One region of the Streptomyces sp. P9-2B-2 genome, then DNA from elsewhere that is predicted to be linked to it. Evidence: predicted binding sites of a transcription regulator. Region 1 holds the regulator's gene; the other holds the start of a gene.
The links. Region 1 encodes HrcA, which represses chaperone genes, less so after heat shock. Its sites were predicted from a motif close to TTNGCACTCNGNNNNNCNGAGTGCNAA; they were not measured.

Region 1 (6,531 bases):
CTGCGGCAGCGCGTCCGGGCCCGCCTGGGGTTCGCCGGACTCCTCGACCAGATCGCCGCAGAAGACGATCTCCGGGGACCCGCCCCGGCCCGGTACCAGGACCGCGAGATCGTGCGTCGAGTGCGCGGGGCCGACATTGGCGAGCAGCACCTGCCGGTCGCCGAGCTCGACGGTCAGCTGGTCGTGGACGTGGTGGTGCGGGGCGACCAGCAGATCGGCGGCCTCGGCGGCCGCGTCGCGGTCGACGCCGTGCCGGATCGCGTCGTGCCGCAGCGTGTCCTTGCCGCGGCGCAGCAGATCACCGAGACCGGCCGCGCCGAAGACCTTGACGCCCGCGAACGCGGCGGTGCCCAGGACGTGATCGAAATGCGGGTGGGTGAGCGCGACATGCGTCACGTCCCGGCCCAGCACCCCGCGGATCGCCCGTCGCAGATCCGCGCCGTCGCGCAGGGTCGCGCCGGTGTCGACGATCATGACGCCGGTGGTGCCCGCGATCACGCCGATCGTCTCGTCCCAGCCCGGCATCCGGCGCCTGGCGACACCGTCACCGAGCTGTTCCCAACCGGCCTCTTCCCAAGACGTATGCATACCGAGACGCTAGCGCCATCGCGATAGCGTTGCCCGACAGATCGGCCGAACACGGGCACCGGGCGGGTGCTGTGTGCGGCCGCCCTTGCCGTGTCCGTGCTACTCGGCCGTACACTGGCTCAAGGTCTGGCACTCGGCCCGTGTGAGTGCCAGGAGAGTCGAGACGGCGGACGGCCGGACTGGAGGTGCGCGGGATGCTCAGTGAACGCAGGCTCGAAGTGCTGCGCGCCATCGTCCAGGACTATGTCGGGACGGAGGAGCCGGTCGGCTCCAAGGCCCTGACCGAACGCCATCAGCTCGGTGTCTCCCCGGCCACCGTCCGCAACGACATGGCCGTCCTGGAGGACGAGGGTTTCATCGCCCAGCCGCACACGAGTGCCGGGCGCATCCCGACCGACAAGGGCTACCGCCTCTTCGTCGACAGGCTGGCCGGTGTGAAGCCGCTGTCCAGTCCGGAGCGGCGGGCGATCCAGAACTTCCTGGACGGCGCCGTCGACCTCGACGACGTGGTGGGCCGCACGGTCCGGCTGCTGGCGCAGCTGACCCGGCAGGTCGCGGTCGTGCAGTACCCGTCCCTGACCCGGTCCACGGTCCGGCACGTCGAGCTGCTGGCCCTGGCCCCGGCCCGGCTGATGCTGGTGCTGATCACGGACACCGGGCGGGTCGAGCAGCGGCTCATCGACTGCCAGGCACCGTTCGGCGAGACCTCGCTGGCGGATCTGCGGGCCCGGCTCAACAGCCGGGTCGTGGGGCGCCGGTTCGCGGATGTGCCGCAGTTGGTGCAGGATCTCCCGGAGTCCTTCGAGCAGGACGACCGCGGCACGGTCTCGACAGTGCTGTCGGTGTTGCTGGAAACTCTGGTGGAGGAGACCGAAGAGCGGCTGATGATCGGCGGCACCGCCAATCTCACGCGCTTCGGGCACGATTTCCCCCTGACCATCCGGCCGGTGCTGGAGGCCCTTGAGGAGCATGTGGTGATGCTCAAGCTGCTCGGGGAAGCCAAGGACTCGGGCATGACCGTACGTATCGGGCATGAGAATGCCCACGAAGGCCTGGCGTCCACATCGGTCGTCACGGTCGGCTACGGTTCGGGCGACGAGGCAGTCGCCAAACTCGGCGTGGTCGGACCGACCCGCATGGACTACCCCGGAACGATGGGAGCGGTACGCGCAGTGGCACGTTACGTCGGACAAATCCTCGCGGAGTCGTAAGTGGCCACGGATTACTACTCGGTCCTCGGTATCGGACGCGACGCCTCGCAGGACCAGATCAAGAAAGCCTTCCGCCGGCTGGCGCGCGAGCTGCACCCGGACGTGAACCCGGATCCGAAGACCCAGGAGCGGTTCAAGGAGATCAACGCCGCTTACGAGGTGCTCTCGGACCCGCAGAAGAAGCAGGTCTACGACCTCGGCGGCGACCCCCTCTCGCAGGCGGGCGGCGGCCAGGGCGCGGGCGGCTTCGGCGCGGGCTTCGGCAACTTCTCCGACATCATGGACGCGTTCTTCGGCACCGCGTCGCAGCGCGGGCCGCGCTCGCGCACCCGCCGCGGCCAGGACGCCATGATCCGGCTCGATGTCGAGCTGACCGAATCGGCCTTCGGCACGACCAAGGACATCCAGGTCGACACCGCCGTCGTCTGTACGACGTGCAGCGGCGAGGGCGCGGCGCCGGGTACCTCGGCGCAGACCTGTGACATGTGCCGCGGCCGCGGTGAGGTCTCGCAGGTCACCCGGTCGTTCCTGGGCCAGGTCATGACCTCGCGGCCGTGCCCGCAGTGCCAGGGCTTCGGCACGGTCGTCCCGACGCCGTGCCACGAGTGCGCGGGCGACGGGCGGATCCGCTCCCGCCGCACCCTGACCGTCAAGATCCCGGCCGGTGTCGACAACGGCACCCGCATCCAGCTCGCGGGCGAGGGCGAGGTCGGCCCCGGCGGCGGCCCCGCCGGTGATCTCTACGTGGAGATCCACGAGCTGCCGCACCCCACCTTCCAGCGGCGCGGCGACGATCTGCACTGCACGGTCACCATCCCGATGACGGCGGCGGCGCTGGGCACGAAGTGCCCGCTGGAGACGCTGGACGGGGTCGAGGAGATCGACGTCCGGCCCGGTACCCAGTCCGGCCAGTCGATCCCGCTGCACCAGCGCGGTGTGACCCATCTGCGCGGCGGTGGCCGCGGCGACCTCATCGTCCATGTCGAGGTGCAGACGCCCACCAAGCTCGAACCCGAGCAGGAGGAGGCGCTGCGGCGGCTGGCCAAGCTGCGCGGTGAGGAGCGGCCCACGGGGCAGTTCCAGCCGGGACAGCAGGGTCTGTTCTCGCGGCTGAAGGACGCTTTCAACGGGCGATAGCCCAGGTCGGCCCGGGGGTCCGCGGAGGTTCCCCGGGCCCGGTTGACAGCCACCGCCCCTGTTCGGGGCGGTGGGATGGGCGTGACACGATGTGCTCATGCCCACCGCACCAAGCGATCTCTGCCGCTACCCGATCGTGCAGGCCCCGATGGCGGGAGGCGGCTCCGGACCCGAGCTCGCCGCCGCCGTCTGCGAGGCCGGCGGTCTCGGCTTCCTCGCCGCCGGCTACAAAACCGCCGACGGGATGTACCAGGAGATCAAACAGCTGCGGTCGCTGACCGACCGGCCCTTCGGCGTCAACCTGTTCATGCCGCAGCCCTCCCTGGCCGACGGCTCCGTCGTCGAGGTCTACCGCGAACAGCTCGCCGGTGAGGCCACCTGGTACGAGACCGAACTCGGCGACACCGACGGGCCCATCGACGACGGCTACGAGGCCAAGCTCGCGATACTGCGCGAGGACCCGGTGCCGGTGGTGTCCTTCACCTTCGGCTGCCCCTCGCGCGCCGTCCTCGACGCATTCGCCAAGGTCGGTACGTACACCATCGTCACGGTCACCACCGCAGCCGAGGCACAGGCCGCGCAGTGGTCGGGCGCGGACGCGGTGTGTGTGCAGGGCGTGGAGGCCGGCGGCCACCAGGGCACCCACCGGGACGACCCGCATGCGGACGGGACCGGCGCGGGGCTCGGGCTGCTGGCGGCGCTCGGCCAGATCCGGGAGGCCGTACAGATCCCGATGATCGCCGCGGGCGGGCTGATGCGCGGGGCGCAGATCGCGGCGGTGCTGGCCGCCGGGGCGACCATGGCGCAGCTGGGCACCGCCTTCCTCGCCACCCCCGAGTCGGGCGCCAACCCGCTGCACAAGCAGGCACTGACCAACCCCCTGTTCACCCATACGGAGTTGACCCGGGCGTTCTCCGGGCGGCCGGCCCGCGGGCTGGTCAACCGCTTCCTGCGCGAACACGGCCCCTACGCACCGGCCGCCTACCCGGCCGTCCACTACCTCACCTCCACCGTGCGCAAGGCCGCCGCCAAGGCGGGCGACGCCCAGGGCATGAACCTGTGGGCGGGGCAGGGACACCGGCTGGCGCGGGAGCTGCCCGCCCGCCAGCTGGTGGAGGTGCTGGCGGCCGAACTGGACGCCGCGCGCGCCGCGTTGCAGCGCCCCGCCAACGGCGGCGCGGCATGACCGCGCCGGTGTTCCTCGTCGAGTCCCTCGCGGGCGTACGGGCCGGTGGCACCCTGATGCTGGACGGTCCCGAGGGCCGGCACGCGGTGTCGGTGCGCCGGCTGCGGGCCGGTGAAGAGGTCGTCCTGACGGATGGTCACGGCACCGGCGCCTACGGCACGGTCGCCGCTGTCGAGGGCAAGGACCGGCTCACCGTCGCGGTCACCGGACTGCGCACCGAGGACCCGCCCCGCCCCACGATCACCGTCGTCCAGGCGCTCCCCAAGGGCGACCGCGGGGAGTTGGCCGTCGAGACGATGACCGAGACCGGGGTGGACGCCATCGTGCCCTGGCCGGCGGCGCGTTGTGTCACCCAGTGGAAGGGCGAGCGGGCCGCCAAGGCGCTGGGCAAATGGCGGGCCACCGCCCGCGAGGCCGGCAAGCAGTCGCGCCGGCTGACCTTCCCCGAGGTCGCCGACCCGCTGACGACCAAGCAGGTGGCCGCGCTGCTCGCCGACGCCGACTTCGCGGCCGTCCTCCACGAGGAGGGCAGCGCACCGCTCGCCACCGCCGAACTCCCCGCCGAGGGCCGGATCGTGCTCGTCGTCGGCCCGGAAGGGGGAGTCTCCCCGGAGGAGCTCACCGCCTTCGCCGAGGCCGGCGCGAGGCCTTACCGGCTGGGGGCGAGCGTGCTGCGCACGTCGACGGCCGGGACGGCGGCCGTCGCGTTGCTGTTGGGGCGTACGGGGCGGTGGGCCTAACCGGTCCGCTGCGCTTTGCTTTTGCCCCACGTTTTTGGCTTTTTCGCCGTGGGGGTTGCTCGGCGTTTGTGGCCCGCTGACGCGGTGCCCTCGCCGTTTTTCGCCTGCGGCGGGCGGGTCCGCTGCGCGGGGCTGTTGGGTGCGGTGACGGGCCTGCGCGGGTGGGGGTGTCCGGACTGCTTCGCTTTACGTCCGGACACCCCCACCCGCTCCGGCCCGTCACCTCCCGTTGAGGGGTGGGGAGAGGCCGGCGGGGGGTTGGTGTGGGTGGTTCGGTGCCGCTGGTGGGTTTTGGGCACAGACGTGGCGGCTGCCTCCTGGGTCAGGCTGTTGGGCGTGTGATTGCGGCTGCTGTTGCGCACAGTTCTGGGAGGGTGCCGGCGAAGGTCGGGAGTAGCTGGAGAGCTACGGCCCAGGCTTCGGGGTCGGGGCCCAGGTGTGCGGTGGTCAGTGTGGCTGCTTGTGTGTGGAGTTGCCGGCGGTCGGGCTTTTGCTCTGCGGAGTTGAGGGCGTGGCGGAGGTGGGAGAGGGCCCGGCGTGCGGGGGCGGCGTGGGTCAGGATGTCTTCGGGGGTGAGTGTGCCGTTCCGGAGGGCGATTTGGGGCCATGCGGTGCTGTGGCGGTCCAGCTCCGGGGTGTTCGGCAGGAGGGCCAGCAGTAGTTCGCGTGGGCAGTCCGTGCGTTCCGCGAGGTCCTGGGCCACGCTGGGGGTCAGGCTGCCGGAGCGGTACGCCACGATCAGCTCGGGCCAGGGGAGCGGGATGCCGTCGCCGGTGAGTTTGTGCGGCTGGCTGCCGTCGTAGCCCGGCGCCTTGTTGAGGAACTCCAGCAGTTTCTCCGGGTCCTCCTCGGCGGCCAGGCGGGCGCGCAGCCGGTCGAGGCCGTCCGGGAGGTCGAGGAGCTTCTCGGTCTGCCGGCGGAGGGTGACCGGGAGGCGGTCCAGCGCCAGGATCTCGCGGACCGCGTCGGGGCCGCCGCGCTGCCATACGGCCACCAGGAGCCGCAGCCGGGCCGCGGGTATCCGCAGCTTCAGCCGCCCGATGAGCGTGCGCGCCACGCCCAGGTCACCGGAGTCCAGGCCGGCGATGAGCCAGTGACGGTAGTGGCCGAGGTTGGTCTCCCGCAGGACATGGAGCAGTTCGTCGGGGACGGGGCGGGTGCCGCCGCCGCGCAGCCGCCCGGCGAGCATCCGCACCCGTTCCTGCTGGTCGATGCGGCAGTGGAAGAACAGGTTGGCGTCCACCCGGGGTTCGTCGAGGTCGAGGAGGTACGCCAGCCTCTCGGGGGAGAGGGACGGGGTGGCGGCCTGGGCGGCCTGTGCCGCCACGCCGTGGGCGGCGATGACCGCCTCCCGGACGGCCGGTGCCGGATCGCCGTATACCAGGAGGTGCTGCACGGCGCGGGCGTCGAAGTGCGGGACGACGGCGATCTGGGCCTCTTCGGAGGCGCACTGGAACAGGTTCAGGAACGCGGCGCGGGACGCCTCGGGGGGAGTGGCCGGGAACACCGCCTCCAGGGGGCGTGGCCAGCTGGTGTTGCGCTTCTGGCGGGAGGCGGCCGAGGCGGCGTCGTCGATGAGCTCGGCGACACTGCCCCGGGCCCGGCCCATCCGGGCGTAGCAGGTCAGCCAGTTGACCGGGTCGGTGCCGAGCCGGTCGAGCAGCCCGGC
Region 2 (6,531 bases), 800 kb from region 1:
CGACCCAGGAGTTGGAGCCGATGCCGTTGCCGTTGGGACCGAGCAGAGCCGGGACCTCGTCCATCGTCTTGGACAGCGAGGACAGCTGCGACTGGAGGCCGGCGGTGACCCCGCCGGGGTTCGCCGGGGCGGCGTTCGCCGAAGCGCCGGGCGTGAACCGCTTGGAGGCGGGGTCGACCGCGCCGCCCTCGACGATCGGCTTGTTCCGCTTGTACGGGTATGCCGGGTAGAGCTGGGCGATCTGCGCGGGGGTGAAGCGGCTGGTCATCAGCGACCGGTCGATCTCCTCCTTCATGTTGCCGCGCAGGTCCCAGGCCATCGCCTTGAGCCAGGCCACCGAGTCGACCGGGGTCCACTTCTCGGGCTTGTAGTCGTTCTCGAAGTCCAGCGCCGCGTACTCCAGGGAGACCGCCGAACCCTCGTGGTCCTTGAGGTAGGCGTTGACGCCCGCGGAGTAGGACTGGAGGTACTTCTTGGTGCTGGGCGACAGCTTGGTGTCGTACTCCTTCTGCGCCACCTCGCGCCAGCCGAGGGTGCGCAGGAACGAGTCGGTCTTGACCTGGCTCTTGCCGAACATCTCCGAGAGCCGGCCGGCGGTCATGTGCCGCCGGACATCCATCTCCCAGAAGCGGTCCTGGGCCTGGACGTACCCCTGGGCGCGGAAGAGGTCTTCGTCGGTGTCGGCGTAGATCTGCGGAATGCCGTGGGCATCGCGGGTGACGTCCACCGGGTTGGTCAGTCCCGGGAGTTTGAGTGAGCCCGTGGTCTGCGGGAACGACGCGCGGACGGTACTGACACCCCAGAACGCGCCGAAGCCGATGCCCGCCACGAGCAGCAGCACGACCGTAATCGCGACGAGGCGGCCGCGCCGCCCCTTCTTCTTCCTGGGGACTGGGCCGGACTTGTTGGCGGGCATCTCTGTCCTTCGAGGGGCAGGGTGGGAGTGCTGGAGCAACCATAGGCGCACGGGTTCAAAGACCCCTACGCGGAGTCACCGCCAGCACAGCCAACATTCAAGTAATGGTAAATTGTTAGCCTCAGTAACTAGATACGGTAAGGAAAGCCGCCCCCGGAACCCGTGCGAGGAAGGATCAGCTCCTGTCTGTCGACCACCTCAATGAACTCCTGCTGATCTGCTCGCTCGTACTGCTCATCGCGGTCGCCGCGGTACGGCTCTCCTCGCGCAGCGGGCTCCCCAGCCTGCTCATCTACCTGGGGATAGGCGTCGCCATAGGGCAGGACGGGCCCGGTGGCGTCATCTTCGACAACGCCGAGCTGACCCAACTCCTGGGCTATACCGCGCTGGTCGTGATCCTCGCCGAGGGCGGCCTGGGCACCAAGTGGAAAGAGATCAAACCGGCGCTGCCCCGGGCGGCAGCGCTCTCGACGGTCGGCGTCGCGGTGAGCGTGGGGGTCACCGCGGCCGGAGCGCACTATCTGGCCGGGCTCGACTGGCGCCAGGCGCTGCTGATCGGCGCCGTGGTCTCCTCCACGGACGCCGCGGCCGTCTTCTCCGTGCTGCGCAGTGTGCCGCTGCCGGCCCGCCTGACCGGCGTACTGGAAGCCGAATCCGGCTTCAACGACGCCCCCGTGGTCATCCTCGTCGTCGCCTTCTCCGCCGCGGGACCGGTCGAGCACTGGTACACCCTGCTCGGTGAGATCGCCCTGGAGCTGGCGATCGGCGCCGCCATCGGACTGGCCATCGGCTGGCTCGGCGCGTACGCCATGCGGCATGTGGCGCTGCCCGCGTCCGGTCTGTACCCGATCGCCGTCATGGCCATCGCGGTCTCCGCCTACGCGGCCGGCGCCCTGGCGCACGGCTCCGGCTTCCTCGCCGTCTACCTGGCCGCGGTGATCCTCGGCAACGCCAAACTGCCGCACGCCCCGGCCACCCGCGGCTTCGCCGAGGGCCTCGGCTGGCTCGGCCAGATCGGCATGTTCGTCCTGCTGGGACTGCTGGTGACCCCGCACAACCTGCTCGACGACATCGTCCCGGCGCTGGTGATCGGCATGATCCTCACGCTGGTGGCCCGGCCGACGTCCGTGTTCGTGGCGCTGCTGCCGTTCCGGGTGCCGTGGCGGGAGAAGACCCTCCTGTCGTGGGCCGGGCTGCGCGGTGCGGTGCCGATCGTGCTGGCCACCATCCCGATGGTGAGCGATGTGCCCGGCAGCGAACGGGTCTTCAACATCGTCTTCGTGCTGGTCGTGGTCTACACCCTCATCCAGGGGCCGACCCTGCCCTGGCTGGCCCGACGCCTGCGGCTGGGCGACGGCGAGGAGGCCGCCGACCTGGGCATCGAATCGGCGCCCCTGGAGCGGCTGCGCGGCCATCTGCTGTCCACGTCCATCGGCCCGGCGTCCCGTATGCACGGCGTCGAGGTCGGCGAGCTCCGGATGCCCGCGGGCGCCGCGGTCACCCTCATCGTCCGGGACGGCTCCAGCTTCGTGCCGTCGCCCTCCACGGTGCTGCGGCGCGGCGACGAGCTGCTGGTGGTCGCCACCGATCCGGTCCGGGACGCGGCCGAGCGGCGGCTCCAGGCGGTCTCCCAGGGCGGCAAGCTGGCCGGCTGGCTGGGCACCGGCGGCCCCACGGGACGGTCACACCACCGCCACCGCTAGGGCGTGTCCGCCCCCTGGACGGGAATGTGCTGCATCTCTCCACGGATCCCAAGGGATTCCGCGTGAAGCCCTGACTTATCCCAGGGCTTCACGCCCCGCGGCCTGTAGTATGAAGAGGCACATCGACGAACCAACTCTGCCTGATGCAGAGCTGGCGCGACCGCTCGGCGGCCGCGGTCCCCCTGCCTTACGCAGCCACCTCTCCGGTGCGGACCACGCGGTATCACTCGGTCCTGCGCGAGAGGACAGCTCTCGGCGCGTTCCCGTGACGACCTCGCGGGTGGCGCGCTACCAGGCGGCAGAAAGGCCCGGCCGTGGCATCCGCGGTCAAGGACTCCCGTTCCGGATACGGACCACTGCTCCGCACCCCTGGTGCATGGACATTCCTGCTGCCCGGCTTTCTGGCCCGGCAGCCCTTCGCCATGCTGACGATCGGCATCGTGCTGCTCGTCCAGTCCACCACCGGCTCGTACGGCACCGCGGGCGCGGTGTCCGCCACGACCGGTGTCGCGATGGCCCTGTTCGCCCCGCAGAGCGGCAAGCTCGCCGACCGCTTCGGGCAGCGCGCGGTGCTGATCCCCGGCGTCCTGGCGCATGTCGCCGGCGTCGTGGCGCTGATCATCCTCGCCCTGGCCCACGCCCCCCTGTGGGCGCTGCTCGCGGTGGCGGTCCCCACGGGCGCCTCGACGCCGCAGGTCGGCCCGATGGTGCGGGCCCGCTGGGCCGCCCGGCTCGGCGGCAGTCCGCTGATGCCGACGGCCGCCGCCTTCGAGTCGGTGACGGACGAGTTCACCTTCGTGGTCGGCCCGGTGCTGGCGACCGCGCTGTGCACGGGCGTCCACCCGGCGGCCGGGCTGGTCGCCGAGGCCGTACTGACCCTGGCCGGCGGGCTGCTGTTCGCCGCGCAGCGGCGCAGCCAGCCGGCGGTGCACCGGCCGCAGGCCGGTGACCGGCCGCGGGTCTCGGCCCTGTCGGTGCCCGGCGTACGCGTCCTGATCGTGGCGTTCCTCGGCATCGGCGCCGTCTTCGGCGGGATGCAGGTCTCGCTGACGGCCTTCACCGAGCACATCGGGCAGCCCGGCATCAACGGCGTGCTCTACGGGATCTTCGCAGGCGGCAACATGCTCGCCGGTATCGCCTGCGGCGCGATCGCCTGGAAGGTCGGCCCGCGGCGCCGGCTGCTGGTCGCTTACGGGCTGCTGGCGCTGGCCACCACCCCGCTGTGGACGGTCACCGCGGTGCCGCTGCTGGGCGCCGTCGGCCTGGTCGTCGGCCTGTGCATCGCCCCGGCCCTGATCACCGGCTACACCCTCGTGGAGTCGCTGGTGCCGGCCGCCGCCCGCACCGAGGCCTTCACCTGGCTGACCGGCGCGGTCGCGCTGGGCCAGGCCGCCGCGGCCACCTCGTCCGGCCAACTGGCGGACCGCTTCGGCCCGAGTATGGGTTTCCTGGTGCCGCTGGCAGGTACGGCGCTGGCCCTGACGGTGCTGCTGGCGCTCCGCGCCCACCTGCTGCCGCGCTCCTCGACCGTGGCCGCCGGCGCCCCGGCGGACGGCGCCGAGGCCCCGGTTACGGCCGTTTCCGAGGACCGCGAACGGGAGCTGGCGCGCGCCTGACCCGGCGTGGAGTCGGTCACCGTCCGCCGGTCACGGTGGACTGGCGGGCGGGAATACTGCAATATGGAGCGTCGTTAGCACTCATCGAGTGAGAGTGCCAGGAGGAAGACAAGTGCCGACCTACCAGTACCAGTGCACCGAGTGCGGCGAGGGCCTCGAGGCGGTGCAGAAGTTCACCGACGACGCGCTCACGGAGTGCCCGGCCTGCGACGGACGCCTCAAGAAGGTGTTCTCCGCGGTCGGCATCGTCTTCAAGGGCTCCGGCTTCTACCGCAACGACAGCCGCGGCTCGTCGTCCAGCAGCAGCCCCGCCAAGAGCGCCTCCACGTCGGGCACGACGTCCTCCTCGGACTCGTCGAGCTCCTCGTCCGGCAGCTCCGACAGCAAGTCCTCCGCCCCGGCCGCCGCTTCGTCCACCGGCAGCAGCTCGGGCACCAGCTCCGCCGCCTGACTCCGCACGTGCCCGGACCCCGCCGTCGCCTTAGCGGGGTCCGTCGCCTTAGCGGGGTCCGTCGCCTTACGGGTTTCTTTCGTTCCCGCCACCCGCCTTCCCCCGCCGCCGCGCCCCGATAGTGTGATCGGCATGGCTGACGCGGAGATTGGCGTTATCGGCGGATCGGGTTTCTACTCCTTCCTCGACGACGTGACCGAGATCACGGTGGACACCCCGTACGGGCGCCCGAGCGATTCGCTGTTCCTGGGAGAGGTCGCCGGCCGCCAGGTCGCGTTCCTGCCCCGGCACGGCCGCGACCACCACCTCCCGCCGCACCGCATCAACTACCGCGCCAATCTGTGGGCCCTGCGCTCGCTCGGCGTACGCCAGGTCCTCGGCCCGTGCGCGGTCGGCGGACTGCGCCCCGAGTACGGCCCCGGCACGCTGCTGGTCCCCGACCAGCTCGTCGACCGCACCAAGGCCCGCACCCAGACCTACTTCGACGGCGAGCCGCTCCCCGACGGCAGCGTCCCCAACGTCGTCCATCTGACCTTCGCCGACCCGTACTGCCCCACGGGGCGACAGGCCGCCCTCTCGGCGGCCCGCGGCCGGGACTGGGAACCGGTCGACGGCGGCACCCTCGTCGTCATCGAGGGCCCCCGCTTCTCGACCCGCGCCGAATCGCGCTGGCACGCCGCACAGGGCTGGTCGGTGGTCGGCATGACCGGCCACCCCGAAGCCGTCCTGGCCCGCGAACTGAGCCTCTGCTACACCTCGTTGACCCTGGTCACCGACCTGGACGCGGGCACCGAGACCGGTGAGGGCGTCTCCCACGACGAGGTCTTCCGGGTCTTCGCCGAGAACGTCGGCCGGCTGCGCGAGGTCCTCTTCGACGCGGTCGCCGCACTGCCCGACAACTCCACCCGCGACTGCCTGTGCACCGGCGCCCACGCCGGCTGGGACCTGGGCATCGAGCTGCCGTAACGCCCCGGGACGCGCTCGGCCTCCCCCTCCCGGGTGGCCGAGTTGTCCACAGGAGCGGGGCCGTCCACAGCCCGGAGCGGGCGGGCGGAGTCTTCCGGCACGGTGGTGATCAGCGGTTCACCCGACCCCTCACCCCCTGGCGGTGCCCATGCTCCGGACCACGCCCGCTCCCGCTTCCCCGGCCCTCCCCGATCCCCTCTCCCCGCCGCTGCCCGCTCCCCCGCCGTGTGACGTGCCGCACTTCGCACCGGTCCGGGCGCGCGGCGGCAGACACCGGTGGGGACGGCCCGCGCGGCAGCGCTTACTGGCCGCCGGCCTGGCACTGACCGCCGCAGCACTGGCCGGCGGGGCGTCGTACGGTGCCGTACGAGACGCTCCGGCCCCCGGCTGCCCGTCGGCGGCGACCCCGGGCGGGCGGTGACCATGCTCCAAGATCAAGTGGCCTCCACGCCGACCCCACGCGAGACTGCTGCGCATGGCGGGGCACCCGCCGCGCGCCAATGGGGGCGCGCCCACCGCACCGGTACCGCGGTTTCCGTCCCTACGGCCCGCACGCTCGGACCCCTCCCCCGGAACCTCCGATTCCGTGCCGACGCACCGGCTGCCGGATGGTTCATGTCACACGACTGGACACCTCCGCCCTGCCCTGCCGTAAGTTGCGGTGCTGATTGTTGGTGCACCGTCCGTAGTGAGCATGGAAAGAGGCTGTCAGGTGAGCGAGAGCAAGGGCGTCCTTCAGGGATTCAAGGAATTCCTGATGCGCGGCAACGTCATCGAACTCGCGGTCGCGGTCGTCGTCGGTGCGGCCTTCACCAACATCGTCAACGCGGTGGTGAAGGGCATCATCAACCCCATCGTGGGTGCGCTCGGCTCGCAGAA

Region 2: the regulator HrcA is predicted to act here: its motif matches at 4,310-4,336, upstream of QT196_RS16720 (FmdB family zinc ribbon protein).

The regions. Positions count from the first base shown of each region.
Region 1 covers NZ_CP129126.1:3,067,695-3,074,225, reverse strand. The annotation lists gene QT196_RS13470 (MBL fold metallo-hydrolase) at 1-588, opposite strand, end outside; gene hrcA (heat-inducible transcriptional repressor HrcA) at 783-1,799, shown strand; gene dnaJ (molecular chaperone DnaJ) at 1,800-2,936, shown strand; gene QT196_RS13455 (nitronate monooxygenase) at 3,034-4,122, shown strand; gene QT196_RS13450 (16S rRNA (uracil(1498)-N(3))-methyltransferase) at 4,119-4,862, shown strand; gene QT196_RS13445 (hypothetical protein) at 5,185-6,531, opposite strand, start outside.
Region 2 covers NZ_CP129126.1:3,863,966-3,870,496, forward strand. The annotation lists gene QT196_RS16705 (penicillin acylase family protein) at 1-916, opposite strand, end outside; gene QT196_RS16710 (potassium/proton antiporter) at 1,099-2,619, shown strand; gene QT196_RS16715 (MFS transporter) at 2,934-4,235, shown strand; gene QT196_RS16720 (FmdB family zinc ribbon protein) at 4,348-4,686, shown strand; gene QT196_RS16725 (S-methyl-5'-thioadenosine phosphorylase) at 4,819-5,652, shown strand; gene mscL (large conductance mechanosensitive channel protein MscL) at 6,365-6,531, shown strand, end outside.